DNA from 3 places in the Dyella marensis genome. Region 2 is predicted to be linked to each of the others. Evidence: predicted binding sites of a transcription regulator. Region 2 holds the regulator's gene; each other region holds the start of a gene.
The links. Region 2 encodes sigma-54, which starts transcription at its own class of promoters, with help from an activator protein. Its sites were predicted from a motif close to TGGCACGNGCNTTGC; they were not measured.
Positions count from the first base shown of each region.

Region 1: ISN75_RS00745 (fimbrial protein) is a predicted target of sigma-54. The motif match lies at 5,442-5,456, and genes of this name have one in related genera.
Region 3: glnA (type I glutamate--ammonia ligase) is a predicted target of sigma-54. The motif match lies at 6,382-6,396, and genes of this name have one in related genera.

Region 1 covers NZ_CP064029.1:184,234-194,567, forward strand. Annotated here, with positions in the region: gene ISN75_RS00725 (fimbrial protein) at 1-10, opposite strand, end outside; gene ISN75_RS00730 (fimbrial protein) at 107-1,129, opposite strand; gene ISN75_RS00735 (fimbria/pilus outer membrane usher protein) at 1,129-3,900, opposite strand; gene ISN75_RS00740 (fimbrial biogenesis chaperone) at 3,897-4,634, opposite strand; gene ISN75_RS00745 (fimbrial protein) at 4,767-5,300, opposite strand; gene ISN75_RS00750 (hypothetical protein) at 5,742-6,350, shown strand; gene ISN75_RS00755 (helix-turn-helix transcriptional regulator) at 6,355-6,561, shown strand; gene ISN75_RS00760 (alpha/beta hydrolase) at 6,616-8,193, shown strand; gene ISN75_RS00765 (ATP-binding cassette domain-containing protein) at 8,190-8,924, shown strand; gene ISN75_RS00770 (ABC transporter permease) at 8,921-10,126, shown strand; gene ISN75_RS00775 (dipeptidyl-peptidase 3 family protein) at 10,170-10,334, shown strand, end outside.
Region 2 covers NZ_CP064029.1:3,971,444-3,981,777, reverse strand. Annotated here, with positions in the region: gene rapZ (RNase adapter RapZ) at 1-678, opposite strand, end outside; gene hprK (HPr(Ser) kinase/phosphatase) at 684-1,634, opposite strand; gene hpf (ribosome hibernation-promoting factor, HPF/YfiA family) at 1,789-2,115, opposite strand; gene ISN75_RS17455 (RNA polymerase factor sigma-54) at 2,261-3,721, opposite strand; gene lptB (LPS export ABC transporter ATP-binding protein) at 3,871-4,590, opposite strand; gene lptA (lipopolysaccharide transport periplasmic protein LptA) at 4,594-5,181, opposite strand; gene lptC (LPS export ABC transporter periplasmic protein LptC) at 5,186-5,788, opposite strand; gene ISN75_RS17435 (HAD family hydrolase) at 5,785-6,330, opposite strand; gene ISN75_RS17430 (KpsF/GutQ family sugar-phosphate isomerase) at 6,443-7,456, opposite strand; gene ISN75_RS17425 (BolA family protein) at 7,705-7,944, shown strand; gene murA (UDP-N-acetylglucosamine 1-carboxyvinyltransferase) at 7,985-9,244, shown strand; gene ISN75_RS17415 (DUF3108 domain-containing protein) at 9,327-10,040, opposite strand; gene purN (phosphoribosylglycinamide formyltransferase) at 10,099-10,334, opposite strand, start outside.
Region 3 covers NZ_CP064029.1:5,172,038-5,182,371, forward strand. Annotated here, with positions in the region: gene ISN75_RS22685 (undecaprenyl-diphosphate phosphatase) at 1-424, opposite strand, end outside; gene ISN75_RS22690 (histidine-type phosphatase) at 498-1,790, opposite strand; gene ISN75_RS22695 (TonB-dependent receptor) at 1,787-4,276, opposite strand; gene ISN75_RS22700 (FecR family protein) at 4,398-5,441, opposite strand; gene ISN75_RS22705 (RNA polymerase sigma factor) at 5,434-5,949, opposite strand; gene glnA (type I glutamate--ammonia ligase) at 6,442-7,851, shown strand; gene ISN75_RS22715 (MFS transporter) at 7,907-9,106, opposite strand; gene ISN75_RS22720 (AraC family transcriptional regulator) at 9,211-10,203, shown strand; gene ISN75_RS22725 (glutamine amidotransferase) at 10,200-10,334, shown strand, end outside.

The DNA of each region.
Region 1 (10,334 bases), 1.5 Mb from region 2:
TCCGGCGCATCACGTTGTTTCCCCCTGCATGCCGCCGTGCCTTCCCCGGCAGCGGCGGCGGATGGCGGCCAGCCGAGGCTGGCCGTGCTGACTGGCGCTCACGGCGCTATTGGTAGGTCAGCGTGTAAGTAGCCGTCGCCGTCACCTGGCCGCTGCCGGCCGGCGTGGCGGTCAGGTAGTACTGCGCGTAGTACGGAATGCTCAGCGTGCCATTGGGCGTGGCGCCCAGCGACTTCGCTGTGTTGAAGGTCACCGGATTGCGGCTGCCGTCGAGCAGGCGCACGCCCACGTTCGCCGCCTTGCCGGTGCCGGTGGCCGGCGCGATCACGCCGGCGCCGGTGCCCGGCGTGGACGTGGCCAGCGTGATGGACACGTTCGAACCCGACTGGCAGCTGAGGTTGATCTTGAACGCCGTGGTCGCGGCGGTGGCGCCGACGGCCGTCAGCGCACTGGTGCTCACCGGCGGCAGGGCCACGTTGAGCGTCTGCGAATCGGTATTCACCGAGCAGGCGATCACGCTGACATTGCCGCCGCTGAAGGTGAGGCTGGACAGCGGGCCGACGCTGGCGGTCTTGCCGTAGATGTACCACCAGAACTGCATGAGCTGGATCGAACCCAGTGCACCGGGTGTGATCGGGCCGGTCTTGACCAGCTTGGCGGTGAAGGTGGAGGTAGCGCTGGTGGTGGGGTAGTTGACCGTCACCGCTTCGAAGCCCGCCGTGCTGCCCGGGCCGCAGCGCAGGCAGGCGCTGTCCGAGGCTTGCACCGGCGTCGCGGTGACCACCAGGGCCACGCCCTGCACATTGGTGTCGAAGGCGATGCCGCCGCCGCTGGGCGGATCGCTGGGATCGCGCGGCGCCAGGTTGCCCGCTTGCATCGTCACCACCTTGCCCTGCGCCGTGTTGTCGTACGGCATGCCGGTGCAGCTGATGGTGATCGGCGCGGTGCCTGAAGTAGCCAGCACCGTGCCCACCGGCGCGCTGGGCGACACGCTGACGTTGCCGATGCTCAGCGTATTGTTGGTGATCGTGCAGTTCACCGCCGCGCTGGCGCCCAGCGGCAGCAGGCACAGCAGCAGCGCCAGCAGCAACAGGCCGCCGATGCGTCGCGAGAAATGGAACATGCGCATCACGGGTGGCTCCCGCTGCCCGACACCGCCGCGGTACAGGTGGCGTCGAACTTCTGGTAGCTGTCCGCCGCGCCCTTGGCCGCAGCGGGCAATTGATAGGGGAACTGGCAGCGCAGCGCGTTCTCGTCGGCATCCTGCCACTGCACGCTCAGCACGCCGCGGTCGCCCGCGACGCGGGCCAGGATACGCCCGGCCTGGCCGACCACGCCCACGTTCTTGCCGTTCTCGTCCACCACTTCGGCACCGAACGGCACCACGCGGCCGTCGGCCTGCTTCACGCGCACGATCATCGAGCGGCCGCTTTCGGTCTTGTAGCGCAGCATCACCACGGCGCCGGCATGCGGCGCCGTTTCGGCGCTGGTGCTTTCCATCTGCACCGACAGCGGCAGGCCCTTCGGGTCGATCTGCACGGTGTTGCGGTTGTACGGCGTGAGGTAGGGCACCAGCGCATAGCCGGCGCCATTGATGCGCACGCCGGCGGCGTTGAGCACGCGCGCGCCCTTGGCGTCCGGCGCGGAGACGATCGCCACGGTGTCGCCCATCGGCTGGCCGAAGGTCACGCCGCCCGGATGCGCCACCACGGAACCGGCCACGGTGACCGAGGCCTGCGAGTAGCCGCTGCCCTTGCCGTAGCTGGCGTTGAACTGCGCGAACGGGCTGCGGTAGCCGCCGTACACAGTGCCGGCATTGCTGGAATCCGTACCGTTGCCGCCGTTGTCGTGCGTGGCGGTGGCGCCGTAGCTGTATTCGTTGTCGACGCCGGCGGTGCCGCTCAAGGTGCCCTGGGCCAGCGAATGGCCGCTGCTGTCGTGGCTCACGGTGGCGCCGAAGGTCGGCGCGTGCACGCTGTCGCCCAGCGGCAGCGAGATGCTGGCGAAGAACTGGTTGCTGAAGCGGCCGTTGACGTCGCGCACGCGCGTGGCCGACAGGTTGTAGCTCAGGCGGCGGAACGCGTTGTTGTAGCCCACCTGGAACTGCACGTCGGTGCCGCTGCGGCTCCAGTAGTCCACCGCGGAGCCGGTGACGTAGACGGTGCCGCCGCTCTGGCCCAGGCGCTGGTTGACGTTGATGTCGAAGCGGCTGCGCTGGCGGTCGAGCTGGCGGGTGAAGCTGGTGAAGCTGTTGGACGCGCCCTGCAGCGCCTGGCGCTGCTCCGGCGTGAGCAGGTCGGGCGTGCTCACGCCGTTGATGGTGGTGAGCGTGGTGGGGTCGACGTAGCGGTAGCCGCGCGCGATGTCGCGGGTCAGCAGCGCGTCGCGCAGGCCCAGGTAGCCGCTGGTGGAATAGCGGTAGGTGGCCACGCTGAAGGACGTGTTGCTCTCCGGGATGATCTTGCTGTAGCTCAGCCGCACGCTCTGGCCGTCCTGGCTGGACTGGCCGGGGATCTCGGTGCGCGCCGCGGTGACGTCCAGCGCGATCGCGCCGTAGTGCGTGTTGAACGCGCCGCCCACCTGCACCGCGCCGTAGCCGGAGGTGCCGACGATGCCGGCGTAGCCGGTGAGCAGGTTGCTGAAGCCGTGCTGCACGGTGGCCTGCGCGATCGCCGGCTTGGCGTGGATCGAGGTGTCGTGCAGCTCGCCGGCCACCACCGAGAAGCGCGTGACGCCCGGGCGCAGCAGCTGCGGCACCGAGGCGTAGGGCACGGTGAAGTTGCGGATGCGGCCGTCGGCTTCGGTGACGGTGACATTGAGGTCGCCGCCGTAGCCGGTGGAGTAAAGATCCGAGATCACGAACGGACCCGGCGACACCGTGGTTTCGTACAGCACGATGCCGTTCTGGCGCACCGTCACCTTGGCGTTGGACTCGGCCACGCCGCGCACGGTCGGCGCGTAGCCGCGCAACGAATCCGGCAGCATGCGGTCGTCGGTGGCGATCTGCACGCCGCGGATGCTGACGCTGTCGAACAGCTCGCCGCCGGTATACGAATCGCCGATGGTCATCTGCGCGCGCAGCGACGGCAGGTCGCGGCGCAGATAGGTGTCGATGTTTTCCCAGTGGCGGCGCGACGGTGCGCCGGCGGCGCCGGACTGCATCAGCAGCGTCGAATCGTGGCGCAGCTGCCAGCCGCCGAGGTTGATGCCGGTGTTGAGGCCGAGGAAGGACGACGTCTGGCTGACGCCGCCGTTGCGCGTGCGGTAGCTGTTGAAGCTGTAGTTGAGCAGCGCCGCGTCGACGCCGCGGTCCCAGTTTTCCGGACTCACGTAGCCGCGCGCGCGGGTGCCCAGCCAGGCCTGCGGCACGCTCACGTCCAGGCGCAGGTTCGGCTGGTCGAAGTTCATGCTGGCCGCGTCGATCAGGCTGCCGATGTCCAGGCAGCCCTGCGCGTCGTTGAGCTTCGCCTGCTGTTCGGCGGACAGCTTCTGCAGCGGCAGGCCGAGGCGGTCGAACAGTTCCTTCGACAGGCACGGGATGGCGTTGGCATCGGGCTTGGGCGAAGCGAAACGCACGTCGCCGCGCGCCACCCAGGCGCCGTTGAGGAAGATGTCGGTGCGGTAGACGCCGGGCACCACGATGGTGCCGCGCTCGAAGCGGGAGAGGTCGCCGGTGTTGCGGCCGGCGCCCGACAGCAGATTGCGGTCGAAGCTCGCTTCCACCGGCGCGGAGGCGTCGGCGCCGGAAGCGGCCGCGCCGTTCGCCGCCGCCGGCGCCGCGGCGAGCGCGCCCAGGCTCCAGCCGCCCAGCGCGCCGGCGATCGCCAGGCACAGCAGCGCACGCCGGCCACAGTGGCCGCCGTTGCGGTCGCTGCCGTGGCTGGCGCGCAGGAAGCTCACGGGGCGATGGCGCCCGTGTAGCTGTCGGCGGCGCCGAAATCGTTGATCGCGGTGAACTTCACCACGCTGCCGGCGGCAGGCTTCGGCGCGCCGTCGTGCAGCGGCAGGCGCAGGTCCGACAGCGGCGCGACCATGCCCAGCTCCGCGGCGACGGCCTTGCCGCCGACGCTCACGCTGAGCTCGGAAATGGTGACGTGGAACGGCGTGGGGTTGTGCGCCACCAGCGCCTTGCCGTCGGCGTCGACCTTCCAGGTCAGCTGCGACGGCGCCTTCAGCGGATCGCCCTGCAGGCCGGCCGGGCGGTAGAACAGCTTCAGGCGCGAACGCAGCGCCAGCTGCAGCAGGTTCTGGCCCTCGGCCTGCGGGCCGGTGGGCTTGGGCGGCACTTCCAGCACGTTGAGCCAGAACAGCGACTCGCGGTCGGCCGGCAGCTGCTCGTGCGTGTAGACGATGCGCAGGCTCTGCTCCTTCTTCTGCTCCATGCGGAACAGCGGAGGCGTGATCAGAAAGGGCACATCGACGGATTCGGGGGTGCTATGCACATCGCCGCGGTCGATCCACGACTCGACCAGCACGGGGTGGTCGTTGTCGTTGGTCAGGCGCACGGTCACTTCGCCATCCTTCGCGGGGAAGACCACGCGGGTGCCGCCGATCAATACATTGGCGTGCGCGGCCGGAGCGCCGAGACACAGGGCCAGCAGGCCCGCGCCCAGGGCGCAGACAAACTTCCTCATGGATTTCCCTCGCTGCGAACTTGAGATGCTCCGCCGGTGGCGGCGGAGTGGGCGCCGGAACCGCATGGGGTCGAGCCACATGGGTTCCGGCGCGGACTTGCCTCTACAACTGACCGCCTAGCCGGGCGGGACTTACTGGTAAAGCATCGTGAACTGCACGGAGGTGGTCACGTTGCCGGCGCCGGCGGCGGCGGTCGCGAAGTACTGCGCGTAGTAGTTCAGGTTGCCGGCGCCGCTGGTCAGGGCGACCTGCTGCGAGTTCTGGGTCGAGGCCGTGCCGGCCAGGTTGATCGCGCTGAAGTCGCTGTTGAGCAGCTGCACTTCGACGCCGGTGGCGCTGCCGCCGTTCTTCAGGTTGCCGTCGGCCATGATGGTCGGGCCCGGCTCGAAGAAGGTCTGGGCCTTGGTCAGCGAGCCGCAGTTGCTCAGGGCCAGCGCGAAGGCGGTGCGGCCAGCGGTCGTGCCGGCGGCGCTCAGCGAGGTGGTCGACACGGTCGGCAGGGTCACGTTGACCGTGGCCGGGCTGTTGGCGCCGTTGATCTTGCAGGTGGAGGCGTTGACGGAGCCGGTGATGTTGATGGTGCCGTCGGCGGCCGAAGCCTGGTTCGGGGCCAGGGCGGCAAAGCCCAGGGCGGCGATCAGGGCGGTGGCGAGAACGTTCTTCATGGTATGCCTTTGTCCTTAACGGGTTTTTGGTTGGGTACGGCAGTGGTTGCGCTCCGGACGCGGGCTTGGTCTCTCGTCCCCCTGCGTCTTTCTCCGAGGGGAGGGCGCTGCCGGCGCTTCCCTCGTTGGCGATGGGCCTATGCAGAAGCCATGCCAAAAAACGTGATCTAGTTGACACTTAAATCTGAGAACAATCTCTCAGAATTTTCCTACCAACGATTAAGCAACGTCAAAAATTTGTCGAGGACATGGAGGGTCAAAAAGTGACCTCCGTGGGCCAAGTCCTTGCCTGTACGCAAAAAATCGTACAAACGCCCAGGTTTACAGTGCTCCTGTCAAGCGTGCTTGACATCGCGCTGGGCCCTGCCTAGCATGCTGTCAAGCTTGCTTGACACGGCAGGCGTCCTGATCGACGGGGGAGCGAGGCGTATGGAGGGGGCGATGGAAAGTCTGACCAGGCGCATGGCGGCTTGGCCGGCGTGGGCCCGGCGCCTGCTGCTGGGGCTGATCATGGCGGGGTATTTCGCGGTCGTCGGGCTGATGGCCCGCCTGCATGGCACCGGCTCGCGCGTGCTGACCCTGGTGCTGCTGGTCGCGTTGACCTGGCTGCTCGCCTACGTGTCGCGCGCCACCGCCTGTTCGGAAGCGGACGGCGAAATGCGCCGCGAGGACCGCCGCTACCTCGCCGAGTTCGTGCCGGCCATGGCGGTGTACTTCGCCCTGATGCTGTTCGTGTGGCCGCTGCATAAGACCACCGGCACGGCCTGGCTGAAGGCGCTGATCGCGCTGGCGCCGGCGTTGCCGGTGGCGGCGATGGCGGTCTCGCTGTTCCGCTACGTCACCGCCAGCGACGAATTCATGCAGCGCCTGCACCTGCAGGCGCTGGCGCTGGCCGCGGGGGTGGTGGCGGTGCTCAGCGTGGCCGTCGGCTTTCTGGCCGCGGCCAAGGTGGTCAGCCTGGACGGCACCGTGCTGCTGCTGGTGTTTCCGGCGCTGATGCTGGTCTACGGCCCGACCCTGGCCTGGGCCAAGCGCCGCTACCGCGACTGACGCGATGGAGAACCGGGTACGCGAACTGCGCGCCGGGCGCGGCTGGTCGCAGGCCGACCTGGCCGCGCGGCTGGACGTGTCGCGGCAGACCGTCAACGCGGTCGAAACCGGCAAGTACGACCCCAGCCTGCCGCTGGCTTTCAAGATCGCGCGGCTGTTCGAGCAGCCGATCGAAGCGATCTTCCAGCCGGACGGCGAGGCGGGGCACTGACGCATTGGGGATGACAGCGGCCGCACGGCCGCATGAGCGAGGGGAACACAAGCAATGGCCATCAAGGGACGCACCATGGTGCGCATCGCCGCCGTCGCGCTGGGGTTGGGCGCGCTGGCCTGGAACCAGTTCCATGCGCGCGGCGGCGGCAACGACGCGGCCGCGGCGGACGACGGCACGCCGGCCGCCGCGGCATCCGTCGCGCCGGCCCGGCCGGAAACCTGGCGGCTCGGTTCGCTCACGCTGACGCCGTGCGAGCTGGGCCAGCCCAACAGCGGCATGACCACCGCCGCCTGGTGCGCGCCGTTCGAGGTGCCGGAGAACCGCGACGACCCGCACAGCCGCAAGATCAAGCTGAAGTTCGGCGTGATCCGCAGCAGCGCCCAGGTCGCCACCGACGACATGGTGGTGCTGCTGGCCGGCGGCCCCGGCCAGGCGGCCACCGAAACCTGGCCCGGCGTGGCGCCCGCGCTGCAGCCGCTGCTGGCGCACCGCCACGTGCTGCTGCTGGACCAGCGCGGCACCGGCGGCTCCAACCCGCTGACCTGCAAGCCGGCCGAAGCGAAACCGGGCAGCGACGAAGAACTCGCCTTCGACCCCGCCAGGCTGCGCGCCGAAACCGCGGCCTGCCTCAAGCAGCTCGAAGGCAAGGCCGATCCGCGCTACTACACCACCACGGTGGCCACGCAGGATCTGGACGACCTGCGCCGCGCGCTGGGTTCGCCGAGCTTCGACCTGGTCGGCGTTTCCTACGGCACGCGCATGGCCCAGCAGTACCTGATGCGCCATCCGGAGGCGGTGCGCGCGGTGGTGCTGGACGGCGTGGTGCCGAACGAACTGGTGCTGGGCGAAGACTTCGCGCAGAACCTGGAAAGCGCGCTCAAGGCGCAGTTCGCGCGCTGCACGGCAGACAAGGCCTGCCACGAGCGCTTCGGCGACCCCTACCAGACGCTGTACCAGCTGCGCGATGCGCTGCGCGCCAATCCGCACCAGGTCAGCTTCCGCGATCCGCAGAACTATCAGAGCGTGCAGCGCGTGCTGAGCGAGTACTCGCTGGCCAGCGTGGTGCGCATGTTCGCTTACTCCCCGATCACCGCCGCGCTGCTGCCGGTGTCGATCGACGCGGCCGCGCATGGCGATGTCGGCCCGCTGCTGGGCCAGGCCAAGCTGCTGTCGGGCGATCTGTCGGACACCATGAACGGCGGCATGCAGTCCTCGGTGATCTGCAGCGAAGACGCCGACCTGTTCACGCCGCGCCCGCAGGACGCGCACTCCATGCTCGGCACCCGCGTGCTCGACACCTTGCAGGCGGTGTGTTCGGTGTGGCCCAAGGGCACGCGCCCGGCCGACTTCCACCAGCCGGTGAAGAGCGACAAGCCCGCCCTGCTGTTCTCCGGCGAGTACGACCCGGTGACGCCGCCGGCCTATGGCGACACCGTGCTGAAGGGCTTCGCCAACGGCCGCCACTTCGTGCTCAAGGGACAGGGCCACAACGTGGTGACGGCCGGCTGCGCGCCGGACCTGCTCAAGCATTTCGTGGAAGACCTGGCGCCGGCCAAGCTCGACGCGAAGTGCCTGGAGCGCCTGCAAGCCACCCCGCAATTCATCGATTTCAACGGAGCCGCGCCATGATCGAGGTGAAAGACCTGCACAAGGCATTCGGCACGGTCAAAGCCGTCGACGGCGTGGGCTTCACCGCGCGCGACGGCGAGATCACCGGCCTGCTCGGCCCCAACGGCGCCGGCAAGACCACCACCCTGCGCATGCTGTACACGCTGATGAAGCCGGACCGCGGCCAGATCCTGGTCGACGGCATCGACGCCGCCGCCGATCCGCTGGCGGTGCGCCGCCAGCTCGGCGTGCTGCCCGACGCGCGCGGCCTGTACAAGCGCCTGAGCGTGCGCGAGAACATCGATTATTTCGCGCGCCTGCAAGGCCTGCCCGAGGACGAACTGGCCACGCGCCGCGAGGCGCTGATCAAGGCGCTGGAGATGGAAGAGATCGCCGACCGGCGCACCGAGGGCTTCTCGCAGGGCCAGCGCGTGAAGACCGCGATCGCCCGCGCGCTGATCCACGACCCGCGCAACGTGATCCTGGACGAGCCGACCAACGGCCTGGACGTGATGGCCACCCGCGCGCTGCGCCAGTTCATGCAGAAACTGAAGGCGGAAGGCCGCTGCGTGCTGTTTTCCAGCCACATCATGCAGGAGGTGGCCGCGCTGTGCGATCGCATCGTGGTGATCGCGCACGGCCGCGTGGTGGCCGACGAATCCCCGCAGGCGCTGCGCGAGCAGACCGGCGCGGCGAACCTGGAGGATGCCTTCGTGAAGATCATCGGCAGCGAGGAGGGCCTCGCCGCATGAACACCGTTGCCTACAAGGCGCGACGCGCCAACGCCTTCCTTACCGTGTTCCTGAAAGAAGTGCGCGAGAACCTGCGCGACCGCCGCACCCTGATCAGCGCGCTGCTGACCGGTCCGCTGCTGGGGCCGCTGATCTTCGTGATGCTGGTGAAGGCCTCGCTCAACCGCGAGCTGGAGAAAGCCGAGCAGCCGCTGAAGGTGCCGGTGATCGGCGCCGAGTACGCGCCCAACCTGGTCGGTGCGCTGAAGGCCGGCGGCGTGGTGCCGCAGCCGGGCATCGGCAATCCCGAGCAGGCGGTGCGCAAGCAGGATGCCGACGTGGTGGTGCGCATCAGCCCGGATTACCCCGCGGCGTGGCGCAAGGGCGAGCCGGTGCAGGTGGAGGTGCTGTTCGACTCCTCGCGCAGCGACACCAATACGCCGGTGGAGCGCGTCAGCAAGCTGGTGGAAGGCTATGCGCGCCAGCAGGGCGCGATGCGCCTGGTGGCGCGCGGCCTGTCGCCCGGCACCGCCTGGCCGATCGCCGTGGCCAGGCGCGACCAGGCCACGGCGCAGGCGCGCGGCGTGCTGATGTTCGGCATGCTGCCGTACTTCTTCATCATCACCATGTTCATGGGCGGCATGTACCTGGCGATCGACCTCACCGCGGGCGAGCGCGAGCGGCAGTCGCTGGAGCCGCTGTTCGCCAATCCGGTGGCGCGCTGGAAGATCCTCACCGGCAAGCTGGCGGCGATCTGCGCGTTCTCCGGCGTGAGCCTGGTGATCAGCCTGGTGGCGTTCGCCCTGGTCGGCCGGCTGGTGCCGACCGAGAAGCTGGGCATGGAGTTGGACCTGGGCGTGCATTTCGGCTCGCACGTGTTCCTGCTGATGCTGCCGCTGCTGTTGCTGCTGGCGGTGCTGCAGTCGCTCGTCGCGGCGTTCGCCAAGAGCTACCGCGAGGCGCAGACCTACGTGTCGCTGCTGATGTTCGTGCCGGCGCTGCCGAGCCTGCTGCTGACCTTCATGCCGATCAAGCCGCAAAGCTGGATGTACGCGGTGCCGGTGCTGGGCCAGCACCTGGGCGTGATGCGCCTGCTGCGCGGCGACGCGGTCGACATGCAGCAGCTGGCCACCTGCGTGCTGGGCACCCTGGCCGCGGCGCTGCTGCTGTTGCTGGTGACGATGCAGCTGTACCGCTCGGAGCGGCTGGCGATCTCCTCCTGAGCTGCGGGTACCATGGGGGTTTCCCGGACTCGAGGAAGCCCCCATGCGTTACCGCCTGCTCGCCGTGAGCCTTGCCGCCGCCCTGGCCGGCTGCAGCTCGTCCCACCAGGACGCCGCCGCTCCGGCGGAGCCCAAGCCCGCCCCGGCCGCCACCGCCCCGGCCCAGCCGGCGCCGCCGTCCACCGATGCGGACCTGGCGAAACAGCGC
Region 2 (10,334 bases):
GCGCACCGGCGCGTCCTTGCCGGACAGCGGCCGCAGGCGCGGTTCCCAGTGCGGATTGGGCAGGCAGCGCGCGTCGAACACGAAGTCGGCGTCCAGCGGCAGGCCGCGGCGGTAGGCGAAGGAGGTGAACATCAGGGTCAGGCCGTCGGTGGCCTGGGCGTAGTCGGTGGCGATCAGGCGGCGCAGCTGGTGCACGTTCAATTCGCTGGAATCGATCACCTTCTCGGCGATGGCGATCAGCGGACGCAGCAGCTTGCGTTCCTCCGCGATGGCGTCGGACAGCGACAGGCCCAGCACCGAGAGCGGATGGCGCCGGCGCGTTTCGGAATAGCGCTTGATCAGCACTTCGTCGCGGCAGTCGATGAAGACCAGGTGCACCTGTACGCCCGCCGCCGCCAGCTCGGACAGCACGGTGGGCATGCGCAGGAAATCCTCGCCGCGGTTGCGCACGTCCACACCCACCGCGATGTTCTGGCGGCGCCCGGCCACCGCGCCGTGGCTCACTGCGGCCACCAGCTCGGGCAGCAGGGCGGTGGGCAAGTTGTCGACGCAGTAGAACTCCAGGTCTTCCAGCGCGCGCAGTGCGACGGTCTTGCCGCCGCCGGACATGCCGGTGAGCACGATCAGGTGGATCGCGTCGGGCTGGTGGATGTCGGAAGTCAGGAAAGCATTGCTCATGCGTGTCACCACGGGGGCAGGCGGCGCATCTGGTGGGCCTGCCGGTCGATGAAGGTCTGGGCGGGATCGATGCCCTTGCTTTTCAGCATATGGTTGCGCACCGCCGCTTCCACCAGCACCGCGAGGTTGCGGCCGGGCGCGACGGGAATGGTGATCATCGGCACCGCCACCTCGAAGATGTCGCGGTGGCCGACGTCGCCGGTGAGGCGGGTGAGGCCGTCGGTGTCCTCGCCTTCGCGCATGGGCTTCAAGTGCACCACCAGGCGCAGGTACTTGGACGGCTTCACCGCGGTGTGGCCGAACATCTCGCGCACGTTGAGCACGCCCAGGCCGCGCACTTCCAGGAGATCCTGCAGCAGCTCGGGGCAGGTGCCGTCGATCACGTCCGGCGCGATCAGGGTGAATTCGGTGGCGTCGTCGGCGACCAGGCGGTGGCCGCGGCTGATCAGTTCCAGCGCCAGCTCGCTCTTGCCGGAGCCGGATTCGCCGGTGATCAGCACGCCGATGGAGAACACCTCCAGGAACACGCCGTGCAGGGTGACCTTCGGCGCCAGCATGCGCGCCAGGTGGTACTGCATCCAGGTGAGCAGCTCGTGGCCGCGCTTGGAGCTGATCCACAGCGGGGTGTTGGTTTCCTCGGCCACCTCGCGCAGGTCGGGGGGAATGGCCTGGTCCTTGGTGACGATCATCGCCACCGGCTGGTAGGCGGCGATCTTGTTGATCGCTTCCCAGCGCTGGCGCGAATCCAGGGCGTCGAGGAAATTCAGCTCCTCGGTGCCGATGATCTGGATCTTGTTCGGATAGATGACGTTGAGATAGCCGATCAGCGAAGGACGCCGCGACGCGGTCACGCCGCGCTCGAGCACCCGCGATTCGCCGCGCATGCCGGCCACCCAGCGCAGGGCCATGCGCTCGTGCACGCCATCGTAGAGTTGTCGGGCGGTAAGCCGGTCCAAACCGAATCCTTTGCACCGCGTGATGCCCGGCAGGGGCCGGTGGCGATGGCGCACATTGTGCCAGTTCGGACGGTTTGGTGCGCCGCAAGACGGCACGGGCTGGGGCCGGGCTTGGGAGCGGCCCGCCCCGGCGGGCGGGGCGGGCCGGCGAGGTTCAGCCGTACTGGCGTTCCTCGCGCACTTCGCGCTGGTGCTTGTCGCACACCTTGTCGCGGTGCTTGCGCAACTGCGCCACCAGCTTGTCGAACATGTTGTCGATGGAGACGTACATGTCCGATTCGGTGGCTTCCGCGTGGAGCGGTGCGGCGCCGGGGACTTTGAGCGTGCCTTCGCAGCGTTGCTGCAGCTTGTCGACGGAGAGGACGACGCTCAATTCGAGGAGTCTGCTTTCGAGGCGGGTAAGTCGCTCACAGTGGCCGTTCACGCGTTCGCGAAGGGCCTGGGTGATCTCGATCTTCTGGCCGCTGAGCTGGACTTGCATGGTGCGCCTCCTCTGGTACTGCCGCATGACGCGGCGTGGGTCGATGCGCCGGTGCCGGATGGTCGCCGACACATCACAGTCATCTCTTGGTATGGGGACGCTTTCCATCCCGCCAAGTTCCCGTCCAGGCGCACTTGCGCGCCGGTCAACCTGCCCGCTGGCGCTCGCTGGAGCTGGGAATTCGCATGGCCTCCCGATATTTGGCGACCGTACGGCGCGCCACCTGGATGCCCTTGCGGTGCAGTTCCTCGGCGATGGCCTGGTCGGACAGGGGTTTGCGCGGGTCTTCCGCGTCGATCAGCTTGCGCAGCATGGCCTGGATGGCGGTGGCGGACGCGCTGCCGCCGTCTTCCGTGGACACGCCGCTGGAAAAGAAGTGCTTCAGCTCGAAGGTGCCCCGCGGCGTATGGATGTACTTGCGGGTGGTGACGCGGGAAATGGTGGACTCGTGCATGCCCACTTCCTCGGCCACCTCGCGCAGCACCAGCGGATGCATGGCCTCGGGGCCGTAGTCGAGGAAGGCGCTCTGCCGGCGTACGATGGCCTCGGCCACCTTGAGCAGGGTCTCGGCGCGCGATTCCAGGCTCTTGATCAGCCAGCGGGCCTCCTGCAGCTGGCCGCGCATCCAGCTGGCGTCTTCGCCGCGGGCCTGCGCGATGAGGTTGCAGTAATGCTGGTTCAGGCCCAGCCGCGGCTGGCAGTCGGGATTGAGGCTGACGCGCCAGCGGCCGCTGTCCTTGCGCGCGTAGACGTCGGGCGCGACGTATTCCACCGGGGTGACGTCGAGCGCGGCGCCGGGGCGCGGGTCCAGGCTGCGGATCAGCATGGCCGCGGCGTGGGTTTCCTCGTCGCTGGCGCGCAGTCGGCGCGACAGGCGGGCGATGTCGTTGCGCGCCAACAGCTCAAGCTCGCTGTCGACGATGCGCAGCGCCAGCTCGCGCTGAGGCAGGTCCGGATCGAACTGCTCCAGCTGCACGCGCAGGCAGTCGCGCAGGTCCAGGCTGGCCACGCCGGTGGGATCGAAGCGCTGCACCTGGCGGCGCACGGCGTCGACTTCCTCGACGGTGGCCTTGAGGTCGGCCGGCACCGCGGCGGTGACCGATTCCAGCGTCTCGCCCAGATAACCGTCCGCATTGAGCGCATCGATGATGATCGCGGCGATGGTGCGCTCGCGCAGGCTCATGTGGGTGAGATTGAGCTGCCACAGCAGGTGTTCCTGCAGGGTCTCCGGCGCGGCGTTCTGCGGTTCGAAGTGGTCCTCGTCGCCGCCGCTGCTGCGGCTGCCGCCGGCGGAGGAGAAGTCGATGGGTTCTTCGGCGTTGCCGCCGGATTCGCTCCAGTCGGCCGGCTCGTCGCCGCTGTCGCCGTCGTTGGCGGAGGTGGCGGCCTCGGTGGGAGCGTCGAAGGTGGCGGCCTCGCCATCGCCTTCGCTGTCGCCCTCGTTGGCGGCGTCCTCGGAGAACTCCAGCAGCGGGTTGCTCTCGGCGATCTGGCGCAGCTCGGCCTCCAGCTCCAGCTGCGACAGCTGCAGAAGGCGGATCGCCTGCTGCAATTGCGGCGTCAGGGTGAGCTGTTGATTGAGGCGAAACTGCAGTCCGGGTTTCATGCCACTGTTTTGAATGAGCCCAAAGGCTTGGATGAGCTTCGGGTCATCCTAACCCCTAGGGGGAGGAGCGGCCATAGGTTCCCGCCGATCCTCGCGTAGGCCGAATGGCTGAATGTGACGGCGCGCGCACCGCGGCCATCAGGAAAGCCTTACAGCCTGAATTCGCGGCCCAGATAGACCTCGCGTACTTTCTCGTCGGCCAGGATGTGCGCCGGCGTGCCGCGCGACAGCACTTCGCCGTCGTTGAGGATGTAGGCGCGGTCGCAGATGCCCAGCGTCTCACGTACGTTGTGATCGGTGATCAGCACGCCGATGCCGCGCTCCTTCAAGTGCCGCACGATGCGCTGGATCTCGCCCACCGAAATCGGGTCGACGCCGGCGAAGGGTTCGTCCAGCAGCATGTAGCGCGGCTCGGCGGCCAGCGCGCGGGCGATCTCCACGCGGCGGCGCTCGCCGCCGGAGAGGCTGATGCCGCGCTGGTCGGCGATGTGCGCGATCTTCAGCTCGTCGAGCAGGCTTTCCAGCTCGGTGGCGCGCTGCTTGGCGCCGAGGTTCTCGCGCAGCTCCAGCACGGCCATGATGTTGTCGGCCACGGTGAGGCGGCGGAACACCGACGGTTCCTGCGGCAGGTAGCCGATGCCCAGCTTGGCGCGCGCATGCATCGGCAGGCCGGTGATGTCGTACTTGTCGAGCTTGATGGTGCCGGCGTCGGCCTCGATCAGGCCCACCACCATGTAGAAGCAGGTGGTCTTGCCGGCGCCGTTGGGACCGAGCAAGCCCACCACCTCGCCTTCGCGGATGGAAAAAGCGAAGTCGCGCACCACCTGGCGCGCGCGGAAGCGTTTCTGCAGGCCTTCGGCGGACAGCATCGATTACTTACCCGCGGCCGAAGCCGCCGTGGCCGGCTTGGGGGCCGAACTGGCCGGTGCCGGCGCGGCCGGCTTGGCGGCGGGCGCCGCGGCGGCCGGCTTGGGCTTGGGCAGGAAGGTGCCGTGGACCAGGCCGTCGCCGCCGGACTCGCCGGTGATCAGGCTGGTGTCGGTGTTGTAGGTGATCTTGTCGCCGTGGAATTCACCGCGGCCCTGCTGGGTCACCTTGGCGTTGCCGGTGAGCACGGCGATGCCGTTGATGTTGTCGTAGTCGAGCTGGGCGGCGTCCCCCTGCATCAGGTTGTTGTTCTCGTCCAGCTGCTGGATGTGCGCCTGGCTGCCGGTGACCACCACGCGCGAGATCTGGGTGTCCTTGTCCAGGTAGACCTTGGCCTCGGCGCCGGTGATCAGCAGGGTGCCCTGGGTCAGCTTCACGTTGCCGGTAAGCGTGGTGATGCTGTTGGGCGCGTTGTAGGCGTTGGTCGACTTGGCGGTGAAATTCATCGGCTGGCTGCGGTCGTCCTTCTTGGCCAGCGCAAGGGCCGGCAGCAGGGCGAGGGTGGCCAGCGCGAACAGGAGGCGGCTACGCATGAGGTCAGGACTTCCGTTTGCGCGGCGGGAACGAGCCGTGGCTGTCATCGAGCAGCTCCAGGTGATTGTCAGTGAGGTTGGCACGCATGCCGACGCCGCTCATTCTACTGTCGCCTTGCGTCAACTGTGCCGGCTCGGCCGTTTCCATGCGGTTCTCCTTGGGCCAGGCGGTGACCTCGGAGGTATGCAGCTCGGCCTGCGGCGTGTCGCCGTAGGCGGGACGGTGCATGTAGACCGGCCCCTGCAGCTTGAGCAGGGTGCCGCTCTTGTCCACCCAGCCGTAGCGGGATTCGCCCTTCCAGTCCGGCACGCCGGGCTGCTTGGCCGGGAGCTCGAACTTGGGCGAGTCGAGGTAGAGCGAGTCGTCGCCTTCGCGGCGGTCCAGGCGCGGGCCGGTGACGCGGAAGGTCGGGTGGCCGTCCTCGCCGTACACATAGCCCTTGAAGTCGGCCAGGGTGTAGCCGGAACGCGGCGGGCCGATGAAGTCGTTGGGCTTGGGCGCCGGCCCCAGCCACCACAGCAGCAGCTGGCTGAGCACGGCGGCGCCGCCGACCAGGACGATCGCGACCGTCAGCCGACGGTCGCGCAGGTAATCGCGAAGACTCACTGCCAGCGCCCCCGTTCCTGCTCGGCCTTGCCCTGGGCGAGCAGGATCAGGTCGCACACTTCGCGCGCGGCGCCCATGCCGCCGGTCTTGGCCGTACGCCAGTGCGCCTGCTCGGCCACCCAGGGGTGGGCATTGGCCACGGCCACGGCCAGGCCGGCCTGGCGCATCGGCGGCAGGTCGGGCAGGTCGTCGCCGACGAAGGCGGCCTGCTCGGCCTCCAGGCCCAGCGCGGCCAGCAGTTCGCGGAAGCAGGCGAGCTTGTCGCGCTGGCCCTGGTAGACGTGGGCGATGTTCAGTTCCTCGGCGCGCAGCGCGACCGGGTGGCTGATGCGCGCGGTGATCAGGGCCACCTGCACGCCGTACGCCTGCAGCAGCTTCAGGCCCAGGCCGTCATGCACGTGGAAGACCTTGGTCTCGCGCCCGTCCTCGCCGTACCACAGGCGGCCGTCGGTGAGGGTGCCATCCACGTCGAAGACCGCGAGCCGGATCCTGGCGGCGCGGGCGAGCAGTTCGGCGGGCAGATGGTCGAGGTAATGGGCCACGGGGAAGTCTGGTCAGGGGCTCGGGGGAGGGCCGGGTCAACGGCCCGGCCGGCAGAACGCATGGGGCGGCGAAGCGTTGTCCGGCGGCGCGGCTGCCCGCGCCAGCCAGGCATCACACCACGCGCGCGCGGAGCAGATCATGAATGTTCAGCGCGCCGACCACCCGCTGCGCCTCGTCCACCACCAGCAGGGCGTGAATCTGATGCTTTTCCATCATCTGCGCGGCTTCGATCGCCAGCTTGTCGGCGCCGATGGTCTTGGGGCCGCGGGTCATCAGCTCGGCCACGGTGGCGCCGCGCAGGTCGACGTCCTCGTCGTCCAGGGCGCGGCGCAGGTCGCCGTCGGTGAATACGCCGAGCAGGCGCTGTTCGGCGTCGACCACGGCGGTCATGCCCAGGTGCTTGCGGGTCATTTCCATCAGCGCGGCGGTGAGCGAGGCGTCCGGCGCCACCCTCGGAATGCCCTCGCCGGTGTGCATGACGTCGCCGATGTGCAGCAGCAGGCGGCGCCCCAGGCTGCCGGCCGGATGCGAGCGGGCGAAGTCCTCGGAGGTGAAGCCGCGCGCCTCCAGCAGGGCGATGGCCAGGGCGTCGCCCATCACCAGCGCCGCGGTGGTGCTGGCGGTCGGGGCCAGGCCCAGCGGGCAGGCTTCGGCCGAGATGCTCGCGTCCAGGTGCACGTCGGCCTGGTCGGCCAGGGAGGAGCGCTCGTTGCCGGTGATGGCGATCAGCGGAATGCCCTGGCGCTTGAGCACCGGCAGGATGAACAGCACCTCGTCGGTCTCGCCCGAATTGGACAGCGCCAGCACGATGTCCTGCGGCAGGATCATGCCCAGGTCGCCATGGCTGGCCTCGCCCGGATGCACGAAGAACGCCGGCGTGCCGGTGGAAGCGAGGGTGGCGGCGATCTTGCGGCCGACGTGGCCGGACTTGCCCATGCCGGTGACCACCACGCGCCCGGCGCAGCCCAGGATCATGCGGCAGGCCTCCACGAAGGAGGGGCCGATGCGCGGTTCCAGCGCGCGGATCGAAGCCGCCTCGGTGGCGATCACCGTGCGGGCGCTGCGCACCAGGGTATCGGCGTCGAGCAGGGCGGGCTTGGCGGGCGGGGCGACGTGGGCGTTCATGCGTTCTCGGGTGGCGGGCCGTGCGGCGGTGGTGCCGGTGACGGCGGGCGACGGTCAGCCAAGGCTTCCCGTGTGATTCAAAGGCTTGGCTGGGACGAAACCGGGCCGAAGGGCCGCGCATCGTTTCTGTGACAGCGGATTTCCATTACCATGGCATATTCGCATTTTATCGTCACGGTCGGCGCCGATGTGGTCCTGATGAGGGATTCCGCAAGCCCAGGCGCCGGTGACCCACGACTGGATTCCCGATGGACGCTGCCACCATACAGGCAATGATCGAACAAGGCCTGCCCGGTGCGCAGGCGCAGGTTTCCGGCGACGACGGCGTGCATTTCGAGGCGGAAGTGGTGGCGGCGCAGTTTGCCGGCAAGCTCCCCCTGGCGCGCCATCGCCTGGTCTACGGCACGCTGGGCGAGCTGATGGGCGGTGCGATCCACGCCCTGGCGCTGAAGACCCTGACCCCCGAGGAAGCCGCGGCGCGCCGCTGACGGCCGTCGCCCGGTTCCAAGAACACCCCCAAGGACAAGAATGGCCAAGATCCTGATCAGCGGCGGCGTGCCGCTCAATGGCGAGGTCGGTATTTCCGGCGCCAAGAACGCGGTGCTGCCGATCCTCGCCTCCTGCCTGCTCGCCGACGAGCCGGTGACCATCAGCAACGTGCCGCACCTGCACGACGTCACCACCTTCATCGAGCTGCTCGGCCAGATGGGCGTGCAGCTGGTGCTGGACGACCGCATGAAGATGCACGTCGACCCGCGCTCCACCGATCGCCACGTGGCGCCGTACGACCTGGTGCGCACCATGCGCGCCTCGATCCTGGTGCTGGGCCCGCTGGTGGCACGCTTCGGCCAGGCCGAGGTCTCGCTGCCCGGCGGCTGCGCGATCGGTTCGCGCCCGGTGGACCAGCACATCCGCGGCCTGCAGGCGCTGGGCGCCGAGGTGAGCGTGGAAAACGGCTTCATCAAGGCCAAGGCCAGCCGCCTGAAGGGCGCCCGCATCGTGATGGACATGGTCACCGTCACCGGCACCGAGAACATCATGATGGCCGCGGCGCTCGCGCAGGGCACCAGCATCATCGAGAACGCGGCGCAGGAACCGGAAGTGGTGGACCTGGCCAACTGCCTGATCGCCATGGGCGCGCAGATCGAGGGCGCCGGCAGCTCCACCCTCACCATCCACGGCGTCGAGCGCCTGCACGGCGCGCAATACGAAGTGCTGCCGGACCGCATCGAGACCGGCACCTTCCTGGTCGGCGCGGCGATGACCGGCGGCAAGGTGCGCGCCCGCAACGCGCGCGCCAACACGCTGGACTCGGTGCTGGCCAAGCTGGAAGAAGCCGGCGCGCACATCAACACCGGCCCGGACTGGATCGAGCTGGACATGCAGGGCCGCCGCCCGAAGGCGGTGAACATCACCACCGCGCCGTACCCGGCGTTTCCCACCGACATGCAGGCGCAGTTCACCGCGCTCAACTGCGTGGCCGAGGGCGTGGGCGTCATCACCGAGACGGTGTTCGAGAACCGCTTCATGCACGCGCACGAGCTGCAGCGCCTGGGCGCGGACATCCGCCTGGAAGGCAACACCGCGATCATCAAGGGCGTGGACAAGATGAGCGGCGCGCCGATCATGGCCACCGACCTGCGCGCCTCCGCCTGCCTGGTGCTGGCCGGCCTGGTCGCGGACGGCGACACCACGGTGGACCGCGTGTACCACATCGACCGCGGCTACGAGAACATCGAGGAAAAGCTCGGCGTGCTCGGCGCGAAGATCCGCCGCCTGCCGTCCTGAGGCGACAAAAAGCCGGCATCGCTGCCGGCTTTTTTGATGAAGGGAGTGCGCTGTCCGCGCGCTCCCTTTTTTATCGCCTGCTTTATCGGCCGGCCTGGTAGCTCACCAGCTGCAGGGTGAGATTGCCGCCGTCGCTCTGGGTCAGCTTCACCGGCACCAGGTATTTCTGCGGCACGTACCAGGCGCTGAAGCTCTGGTCCTTGTCGGTGCGCTCCACGCGCTGCGCCTTGAAGCTGCCGGCCGGCACTTTCACGTCGTCGTTGCCGGCGACCTTGAACTGCTGGTTCTCGACGTTGCGCTTCACCGCCACCGGCAGGGTCACCGCCTGCTTGCCGTCGTGCAGCGCCAGGCCGATGGCGTAGGGCGCGGTGTTGCGGTCGACCATGCCCGGCGCGGCGGCATAGGTTTCCGCGCCCTTGCCGTCGTCGACGCTCACCTGCTTGCTGTTCCAGTCCACGCGCGTGGTGCGCTGCTTGCTCTTGATCGACGCGTTCATGCGGTAGTCGTAGGCCACGGTTTCCGGCGCGTTGTTGTTCCAGCGAAAGCGTGTGATCTCGCTGGAGCTGGCGCCCAGCGCCGCGGCCAGGCCGCCGGTGCCGCGCGTCTGGTTGCTGTATTCCCAGCCGAGCGCGGTGGACTTGAGGCTGATGGTGGCTTCGCCGATCACCTGGTCGCCCTGCAGCACCTGGTAGGTGGCGGTGAACGGCGTGGGCGTGGTGGCGGCGAACGCGGCGGAAGCGGAGAGGGCCAGCGCGAGACCGGCCAGGAACTTGCGGGGAGAGGTGAGGGTAGCCATGGCGGGGCAGTCTACGCGCGCCGGCTGAATGACTCGTTGGGCGTCGATGAAGACCGCGTCAGCGGACCAGCTCGTCCCCGCGCAGTTCCAGCGGCGAGGACAAGCGCTCGCCATCCAGCGCCACGCCATCCGGCGCCGCATAAGCCAGCCGCCCGGCGGCAATCATCCGCACCACCGCCGGCAGCAACCGGTGCTCATAGGCGAGCAGCCGCTGCGCCAGCAGGTCTTCGTGATCGCCGGCCTCGATGCCGATGCGCGCCTGCGCGATCACCGGCCCGCCATCCAGCTCCGCGG
Region 3 (10,334 bases), 1.2 Mb from region 2:
CCACCGTCCAGGTCACTTCGGTGCGGTCGGCCTGGCGCGCCGCCATCTGCTCGGCGCCGATCATCCACAGGCCGCCGATCACCAGCGCCCAGGCGATCGGAGTCACCGCCTCGGGCAGCTTGAAGCCCATGTGGGTGACGATGAAACCCAGCACCGCGGTGATCATGAAGGCCACGAACAGCTTCAGCACGTAGTCGCGGTTGGCCGGATCGCGCCACTGCGTGAGCAGGCCCCAGATGCGCTTCCAGTAGATGAAGGTGACCGCGAGGATGGCGCCGGCCTGGATGCCCACGTTGAACAGGTCCGAGCGCTCGCCCAGGCCCAGCTTCTCCGCGATCAGCAGGTGGCCGGTGCTGGAGATGGGCAGGAACTCGGTGATGCCTTCGATGATGCCGAGCAGGACGACTTTGATCAGATCGCTCACGTGCGGGACTCCGGGCCACTGCAAAGCGCCATAGCTTAAGCGCTAGCCCCTTCCTTGGGGCACGCTCATGCCGCTACTTGCTGACCGCCGGTTCATGCGGAGCTTCTTGCGATACCGCCGGCCAGGCACGCATCGGCGGCAGGGCGGGATCGATGCGCGTGGCATCCATGCGCGTGCGCAACCAGCGCGAGACCTTGTCCAGCGGACATCGGTCGGTGGCGGGGCAGGGTGCGAGCCTCAGCGCCTTGCGCACCAGCGCATCCGGCGCGGCATAGTCGGCGCTGCGCAAACTTGCGAGCGTGGGCATCGCGGTGGATACGCTCACGCTGTACTTGCCATGCGTCTGCCATAGATCGAACACCAGTGCGCCACCGGGCGGATAGTCGTCCGGATGCGCGGCGTCGTGCCAATCGGCATCGAGCAGGCCGGCGAGCTGCGCGAGATTGGTGTCGTGGCCGACCACCAGCACGGCGCGCGTGGACGCTGCCGTCAGCGGCGCGATCGGCGTCTTCTCGCCGGCGGCCTGCTGCAGGCTGGCCAGCACGTGCGCCAGCAGGTTGGAACCACCGCGCGCCGCGGCCGGCATGGCCTTCTTGCTCAGCGCGAACTGCAGGTTGTGCAAGGTGACGAGACGGCCGATGGTCGCTTCGTCGCCCTGGCCCCAGGCTACGTTCGCGGCGGGGAAACCTTGCGCGTACTCCAGCATCAGGTTTTCGCTGAGGCTGCCGGCGGTCTTCAGCGCCTTGGCGCGTTCGCCGTCGCCGTTCGCGTCGAGCAGCGTCTTGCGGCCATCCGCATGCGCCTTGGCCAGGCAGGCCGAACCTTCGCAGCCGAGCAGCACGCGCTGCAGCTGCGCCAGTTCGGCCGGCGGCCAGGCCGCGGGCAAGGCGGGCTTGTCGTCGTCGTCCTTGTCGTCGTCCTTGGCGCCGAAATGGAACAGCGGGTTGTTCCGGTCGGTGGGCAGGGCGAGATACGTGGGTTGGCAATCCGCCGCCAATCCCTGCGCCAGCGCCGCGCCGCTGGCGTGATTGCGCGGCGTGCTGTCGGCAATCACCACCACGTCGTTCACGCGGTCGCAGGCGCCGGACCACAGTCCATCCGCCGCGAACAGGCGGCGATAGCTTTCGCCCAGCGCGCGCATGCCTTCGCTGCCATGCGGCGTGAGCTGCCCCGGTGCGACCGGCCACGCGGTCCACGGCCTGCTGGCATAAGGCGCCAGCGCCTCCGGCGCCTTGGTCGGCGCACGCACGCCATGGCGCAGCACCACCACGCGCAGGCGCAGCGTGGCCTCGCCGGCCTGCGCCAGCAGCGGCGCGCACAGCGCCGCGCCGAGCAGGGCCGCGCGAACGAAGGCGCGCGCCCTCACAGCTTCACCGACAGGTCGAGGAACACGCCGCGGCCCGGCAGCCCGAAGTACAGCGGCGTGCCGCTGACCGACTGCGTGCCCGCATAGCCGGCCAGCTTGTGCACATTGAACAGGTTGTTGACGTCCACGCTCACCGAATAACCCTTGCCGCCCCAGGGACCATGATCGCCGCGGAAACCGAAGGCCGCATCCCAGGACATATAGCCGGCCAGGCGCGCGCCGTTGGCGAAGACGTCCTTGCCGCTGGCGTCGGTGGCGTTGTCCAGGCCGTACTGGTGGCCCACGAACTTGCCCATCAAGGAACCGAACCAGCCCTGCCGGCTGCTGTAGAGCAGGCCCAGCGCTGCCGTCACCTTCGGCGTGGCGGCGACCTGCACGCTGCTGCCCTTGTAGGTGGCCTTGTTGTAGCTGGCGTTGCCGTACAGGCTGAGCGTGGGCGTCAGCGCATAGGTCGCTTCCGCCTCGGCGCCCTGGTAGACCGCGCCGCCGCCATTGACGTAGGCGCTCTCGTTGCCGCTGGCGGTCTTCACCTCGGTCTGCGCGATCAGGTTCTTGAAGTCGATGTAGTACAGGTTGGCGCCGAAGGTGAGTCCGCGCGTCGCATATGCCGTGCCCACCTGATAGTTGGTGGTCAGTTCCGGAGCCAGCGCGCGCGTGCCGTTCAATTCGATCACGTCGATCGGCGGCGCCAGGAAGCCGCGGGCCACCTGCGCATACGCGCTCCACTCGTCGCTCAGGCGGTCGTGCAGGCTGAGCGAGGGCAGGGTCGCGCTGTAGGTGGCCTCGGCGTGCGCGGGCACCGGCGGCGAGATCTTGTTGAGCGTGGCATCGAGGCTGCGCGTGACGGAGGAGTAGCGCAGGCCCGGGCTCAGCGTGAGCTGGTCGGTGAGGCGCCAGTCGTACTGCACGAAGGGCTGCGCGGTGTCGGTGCGGTCCTTCAACTGATAGTTGTAGACGGGGCCGTACTTGGTGCCGCTGCGCTGGCCGGTCGTCATGTCCAGCGGCACCTGGTAGCGCTGATCGAGATTGCGTTCCAGCCACACGCCGGTCTGCAAGCTGCCCGGACCCAGCTCGCGGCCCAGGCGCAGCACGTCGCCGAAGGCGCGGAAGCCGTTGTCGGCCTGCTTGCCCGGCACGTCGGTGGCGGACTTGCCCACCTTCTTGCCCTTGGCGTCGTAGAAGGTCACGCCGTTGTCGGCCGCATGGTTGTCGGTAGCGTCGCTGGTCTTGAGCGACCAGTGGTCGAAGCTGTTGTAGTAGACCTTGTTGTCCACGTCCCACTCGCCCAGCCGCGTGACCAGGCCGACATAGGTGAAGCTGGAGTAGTACGCGGCCCGGTTGTAGCCCTGGTACGACTGCAGGCGCGGGTCGTCGCGCAGGCCATAGCGCCAGCCGTACTGCGCGATCTCGCCCAGCGTCGCGCCCTGCACCGTGTTCTGGTGTTCCTGGTTGTAGCTGGTGACGAAGGTGAGCGTAGTGGCGGCGCCGAGGTCGCTCACCGTCTTGATGAAGGCGTGCTCGCGGCGGTCGTCGGTGCCCTTGAGATAGGTGTCGCTGGCTTCCTTGGAGAGATCGGCGAACAGCCTGGTGTGCGCGCCGATCTGCTCGTCCGCGGCGACGCCGCCGGCGCGCGTGTTCCAGCTGCCCACAGTGAGGTAGGGCGTGATGCCGGGCACGTCGCTCGGGTCGCGCGAACGCAGGCCCACCGTGCCGCCGAACGTCGCATTGCCGATGGTGGAGCCGCCGCCGGGGCCGCGGTCGATCTCGGCCTGGCCCAGCACGTGGTTATTGAAGTAGGCCGAGGTGGTGTGGTGCAGGTCGCTGGCGTCGCCGAACGGAATGCCGTCGAAGGTGATGTTGAACTGGCCGTCCTGGAAGCCGCGGATGCTGATGCCTTCGTTCTTGCCCAGGCCCGGGCCTTCCGGCGAGGTGACGGTGACGCTGGGCGCGTACTTGATGATGTCGTCGAAGTTGGAGTTGAAGCGCAGGCCGTCGCGGATAAAGCGCTCGTCGATCACCGAGGTCGGCTGCACGGCATCCAGCGGCGCGGCGCTCGGCGCCAGCGTATCCACCGCGTTGGCGTGCACGCTGATCGGCGCCAGTTCGCGCGTGGCGTTGTCAGTGTCCACCGGCGGCAGGCCGCGCGACGCCGTCGCGTCCGCGGCCGGTGCGTTTCCCGCGCGCGCGGCCGGCACGATGGTCACCGTGGTGGGTGTGACGAAGCGGTAATCCAGGCCGGTGCCGGCCAGCAGCTGGCGCAGCTGCTCGCGCGGTTCGCCGGCGGCGGCACCGCGGCTTTTCACGCTTTCGGCGACGTCGGCCGCATACACCAGCTGCAAGCCGCTGCGGCTGGCGACCAGGTCCAGCGCCTGGGCCAGCGGCATCGGTGCGATCGCCGGCGCGGCGGTGTGATCCTGCGCATGCAGGGCAAGGGAGAGCGTGCCGCCGAGCAGCAGCGCGATATGGAGGGCGAGCGTCTTGCGCATGGAGCGAGCCTTGGGGCGAGAGGGAGAACAAAGGCGGCGAAGCGCACACGCATCGCCGCCGCATGATCTCTACGAGTGCCCCGCGCGCCCGTCGGGTACCGCCGATTCGATGAATTTTTTCTTACAGCTTGCGTGTAATGCGGATGTCATCCGCGCCGCGCTGCACACGTACGCCAGGCAGGGTGCCCAGGTAGGCCACGAAAGCTTCCGGGTCGCGCGCATGGAAACGGCCGCTGATGCGCGTGGCGGCCAGCGCCGCATCGTCGATATGCAGCGGCGTGCCGCCGTAGATCGCGAAACGCCGCGCCACTTCGGCCACGGTGCTGTGTTCGAAATGGATGTCCGCGGGCAGCCAGGCGGTGTGCTGCGCCAGGTCCGCGCGGCGCTCCAGCGCGGCCAGGCGGCCGCCTGCCACTTCCGCGTACTGGCCCGCGCGCAGGTCGGCCAGCGCTTCCGCTTGCGTGGCGGCGGGCTCGCCCGTCCAGATGCGGACCTCGCCGCTCACCACCGCGACGCTGGCGCCGTCCGCGCGGCGATGCGCGTCGAACACCGTGCCGACGTCCTCCAGCACCTGCTCGCCCACGCCCACGCGCAGCGGCCGCGCCGGGTCCCTGCCCACGTCGAACAGCGCGCCGCCGCGCAGCAGTTCGAAGCGGCGTTGCGCCTGGTCGTAGCGCACCGCCACCGCGCTGGCGCGGTCCAGCTGCAGCAGGGTGCCGTCGTCCAGCGCGACGTCGCGTACCTCGCCGGCGGAGGTATAGACGTCCATCGGCGCCGGTGCCTCGTGCAGGAAGGCCGCGCCGCCGATCAAGGCAACGGCCACGGCGGCGATGGCCTGCTGCCACCATGGCGTGCCGGCGCGGCGCACCGGTGCGGCGGAAGGCGCACGCGGCAGCAGCGGACGCAGCTGCACCACCGCACGCTCGGTGGCGGCGAGGTCGGCCAGCTCGGCGGTATCCAGGGCATCGAGCGCGGCGGCGGCGCCCAGGTCGCCGTGCAGGCGCGCCATGCCGATGTACTCGGATACATGCAGCGGCGACTGCCGCAGCCAGGCGAGGAAACGCGCGCGCTGCGCGGCATCCAGCCCTTCGCGCTGGTCCAGGTACCACTCGGCCGCCTGCTCGGCGGCGCGGCGCAGCAGGCGCGGGTCGATGGCGTCAGTCATAGCGCGCCATCCCGACGCGGCACGCGGCCAGCGCCTTGACGATGTATTTCTTGACCATGTTCGAGGAGACGCCCAGGCGCTCGCCGATCTCGCGGTAGCCCAGTTCGTCGCGGTAATGCATCACCAGCACCGCGCGGCAACGCGGGGTGAGGCGGGCGATCAGTTCGCCGAGCCGTCGGCGGCGCAGCTCGCGGTCCACGCCGGCGGCGGCCTCGCAGGGCGTGGCCAGGCGTTCCAGCACGTCTTCCAGCGCATCGCCGTTGACCGGCGCGCGCTGGCGCAGGGCGGCGTGCTCGCGCAGCAGGTTGGAGGCGATGGTGAACAGGTAGGCCTCGGGATTGCGGATGTCCTGCGCCCCGTGCCGGTCCGCGCGCAGCAGGCGCAGGTAGACCTCCTGCACCAGGTCCTGCGCATCCCAGGCATGCGCGGTGCGCCTGAGGAAATAGCGGTTGAGGGTGTCGCGCTGTTCCTCGAACAGGCGCGACAGCCCGGCGGCGGGGTCGGTCACGGGCGCTCGCGGCGCGGAGTGTGGACGCGGGACGCTAGTGCGTGGGAGTGACGATTGTGTGACGACGCGCAAGGCCGAACTCTTCTCCCCGCTGGGGAGAAGATGCCGGCAGGCAGATGAGGGGCCCGGGGCTCGCCAAAACGTGGCGACGGGGCGGGGCTCGCTTACTACTGTCCCTCCTTCATCGCTCCGCCCGCCCCCTCACCCCGGCCCTCTCCCCGAAGGGGAGAGGGGGTGGCTGCGCGGGCCCGGAGGGTCACGTGCCCGAATGAGGGATGACGGGCTAGGATGGCGGGCGTTGTTCGCGGGCGATGGATGAAGCGCATTGTTGGTGCAAAATCGCGATTGATTTAGCGCCTTAAAGGTGCAAAGCGACCATCGCCATTCACGCAATCCTTACGCAAGTAACTGATCCGGCTTGGCTCCTTCCGCTGGCATGGAGCTTGCCAAAGAGCAAGTTGTTTCCACGTCCCCATCTATTCGAGGTTCGTCATGTCCGCCCAGAAAGTGCTCGACCTGATCCAGGAACACGACGTCGAGTTCGTCGACCTGCGTTTCGCCGACATGCTCGGCAAGCATCACCACGTCACGTTCCCGGCGCACACCATCGACGAGTCGACCTTCGAGGACGGCAAGATGTTCGACGGTTCCTCGATCGCCGGCTGGAAGGGCATCAACGAGTCGGACATGATCCTGCTGCCCGACCCGGACACCGCTTACCTCGACCCGTTCAGCGGCCACACCCAGCTGGTCCTGCACTGCGACGTGCTGGAGCCCAGCACCATGCAGGCCTACGGCCGCGACCCGCGCTCGATCGCCAAGCGCGGCGAGGCGTTCCTGAAGTCCACCGGCATCGCCGACACCGCCTTCTTCGGTCCGGAGCCGGAATTCTTCATCTTCGATTCCGTGCGCTGGCAGAACGACATGGGCCGCGTGTTCTACGAAATCGGCTCCGAAGAAGCCGCCTGGTCGTCGCGCTACAAGTACGAGGACAACAACACCGGCCACCGTCCGGGCGTGAAGGGCGGCTACTTCCCGGTCAGCCCGGTGGATTCGCTCGGCGACCTGCGCGCCGACATGTGCAAGGTGCTGGAGTCGCTGGGCCAGGTGGTGGAAGTGCACCACCATGAAGTGGCCAATGCCGGCCAGTGCGAGATCGGCGTGAAGTTCAACACGCTGGTGCAGAAGGCCGACGAACTGATGACCATGAAGTACGTCATCAAGAACGTGGCGCACCAGAACGGCAAGACCGCCACCTTCATGCCCAAGCCGATCGTCGGCGACAACGGCAGCGGCATGCACGTGCACCAGTCGCTGGCGAAGGACGGCAAGAACCTGTTCGCCGGCGACCTGTACGGCGGCCTGAGCCAGACGGCGCTGTGGTACATCGGCGGCATCTTCAAGCACGCCAAGGCGATCAACGCCTTCGCCAACTCCACCACCAACAGCTACAAGCGCCTGGTGCCGGGCTTCGAAGCGCCGGTGATGCTGGCGTACTCCGCGCGCAACCGCTCGGCGAGCTGCCGCATCCCGTACGTGTCCAACCCGAAGGGCCGCCGCATCGAAGTGCGCTTCCCCGACCCGATGAACTCCGGCTACCTGGTGTTCACCGCGCTGATGATGGCCGGCCTCGACGGCATCATCAACAAGATCGACCCGGGCGCGCCGGCCGACAAGGACCTGTACGACCTGCCGCCGGAAGAAGAGAAGAACATCCCGCAGGTGTGCTCCAGCCTCGACCAGGCGCTGGACGCGCTGGACAAGGACCGCGACTTCCTCAAGGCCGGTGGCGTGTTCACCGACGACTTCATCGACGCCTACATCGCGCTGAAGATGCAGGAAGTCACCCGCTACCGCGCCAGCACGCATCCGCTGGAGTTCCAGATGTACTACGCGCTCTGACCGGCGCAGAAATCTTTGCAGGCATGGAACGGGCGCTTCGGCGCCCGTTCTGTTTTCAGGACGCGGCGGTTGCCGTGGCGCGGAAGCGCATGACCACAATCGCCACCGCGCCGAACAGCACCACCGCGCTGCCCGCGAACACGCCGCGCGCACCGCCCGCGTCGAAGATCACGCCGCCGATCGCCGCGCCCAGGCTGATCGCCAGCTGCACCGCCGCCACGATCAGGCCGCCACCGCTTTCGGCCTGGTCCGGCACCGTGCGCGTGATCCAGGTGGACCACGCCACCGGCACGCCGCCGAAGGCCATGCCCCACAGCGCGATCAGCGCGGCGTGCGCCGCCGGCACGCGGCCCAGCGTGACCAGGCCGATGGCGATCAGGCCCATCAGCAGCGGCATGCCCAGCAGCATCGCGCGCAGGTTGCGTTCCAGCACCAGGCCGGCCAGCGAAGTGCCGACGAAGTTGGCGATGCCGAAGCCGAGCAGGATCGCGGACAAGCCGCCCACGCCGACGCCGGTGACGGTTTCCACAAACGGGCGCAGATAGGTGAAGAACGCGAAGTGGCCGGTGAACACCAGGGTGCAGGCGAGCATGCCGCGGCTCATGCCGGGGCGCTGCAGCACCTCGACCAGGGTGCGCAGGCGCGTGGTACCGGTGGGCGCCATCCGCGGCAGCGTCACCAGCTGCCACACCAGCGCGAGCAAGCCCAGCAGCACGGCCAGCAGGAACACGTTGCGCCAGCCGATCAGCGCGCCGAAGTAACTGCCCATCGGCGCCGCCGCGATGGTGGCCAGCGACACGCCGCTGAACATCAGCGACAGCGCGCGCGGCACCAGGTGCTCGGGCACCAGGCGCATGGCGGTGGCCGCCGACATGGTCCAGAAGCCGCCGATGGCGATGCCCAGCAGCACGCGGCCGGCCAGCACCGCGGCGAGGTTGGGCGCGTAGGCCACCAGCAGGTTGGAAACGATCAGCAGCACCGAGAACGACACCAGCACCCAGCGCCGGTCGATGTTCCGCGTGGCGGCCGAAATCAGCAGGCTGGTGATCATCGCCACCACCGCGGTGGCGGTTACCGCCTGGCCGGCCACGCCTTCGGTAATGCCCAGGCTGGCGGCCATCGGCGTCAGCAGGCTGGCCGGCAGGAATTCCGCCGTGACCAGGCCGAACACGCCCAGGGTGAGTGAGAACACCGCGCCCCAGGCGGGCTGTTCGCGCGTCTCGCCGCGGGTGGTCAACTGTATGCCTCCGTCCATCGTGCGTTCCGTTCTCGGGTATGGGGGAGGCACAGCGTAGGAAAGTACAGCCGGACGGTCTATGATGAAGAATCTTCCGATCTTGATCGATCGTCCGGATCGCCATGGACATCCAGCCTTCAACCATTCCTCACGACCTGGCCAGCGAACTGCTGCTGGGCATGCGCCTGGTCGGCGTGCAGTACCGCCGTATCGAGGTGTCGCCGCCGTTCGGGCTGGCCTTCGGCGAGGAGCCGGAGCGGGCGCAGTTCCATTTCGTGGCGCGCGGGCCGGTGTTCCTGCGCAGCCCCGGCGGCGTCATCCATCGGCTGGATACCAGCGCCGCGGTGCTGCTGCCGCGCGGCGGCGCGCACCAGTTGCTGTCGAGCGCGCAGCCGGAACAGCCGTGCAGGGACATCGCCACCCTCAGCGCCACCGAGCTGTGCCCGACCGTGCGTGGCTGCGCCGACGCCGGCGTCTGCCAGGGCGAGCGCACCCTGGTCTTCAGCGGCTGCATGGAATTCGATCTCGGCGGCATGCAATCGCTGGTCGCTGCGATGCCCGAGGTGATGCTGGTCGGCACCTTGCTGGACAGCAATCCGGAACTGCGCGCGATGCTCGACGCGATGGAGCGCGAATCGCTGGCGCCGCGCGCGGGTTCGGCCGGCATCCTGGCGCGGCTGGCCGACGTGGTATCGGCTTTTATCGTGCGCGGCTGGGTGGAGTGCGGCTGCGGCGACGCCAGCGGCTGGGTGGAAGCGCTGCGCGATCCGCGCCTGGGCAAGGTGCTGGTGGCGCTGCACCGCGACCCGGGCCGCCAGTGGACGGTGGCGGAACTGGCCGCGCAGATGGACAGCTCGCGCTCGGTGTTCGCCGAACGCTTTCTCGCCGTCACCGGCATGACCCCGCTGCGCTATCTCACCGAACTGCGCATGCGCCTTGCCGCGCAGTGGCTGGCGCGCGACCGCGAGCCGATCGAGAGCGTGGCCTACAAGCTGGGCTATGGTTCGCTGGCCGCCTTCAGCCGCGCCTTCAAGCGCGTGGTGGGCCGGCCGCCCGGCGCGCTGCGCGCGCATGCGCCGGGGGAATCCAGGAACGCCAAGGAGCCGACCGCATGACACGCACCGCCATCGCCATACGCCACGTGGCTTTCGAGGACCTTGGCCTGCTGGTGCCGATGCTGGCAGAGCGCGGCTATGCGGTGCGTTATCTGGAGGCGGGCGTCGATGCGATCGACGCCGGCGTGCTG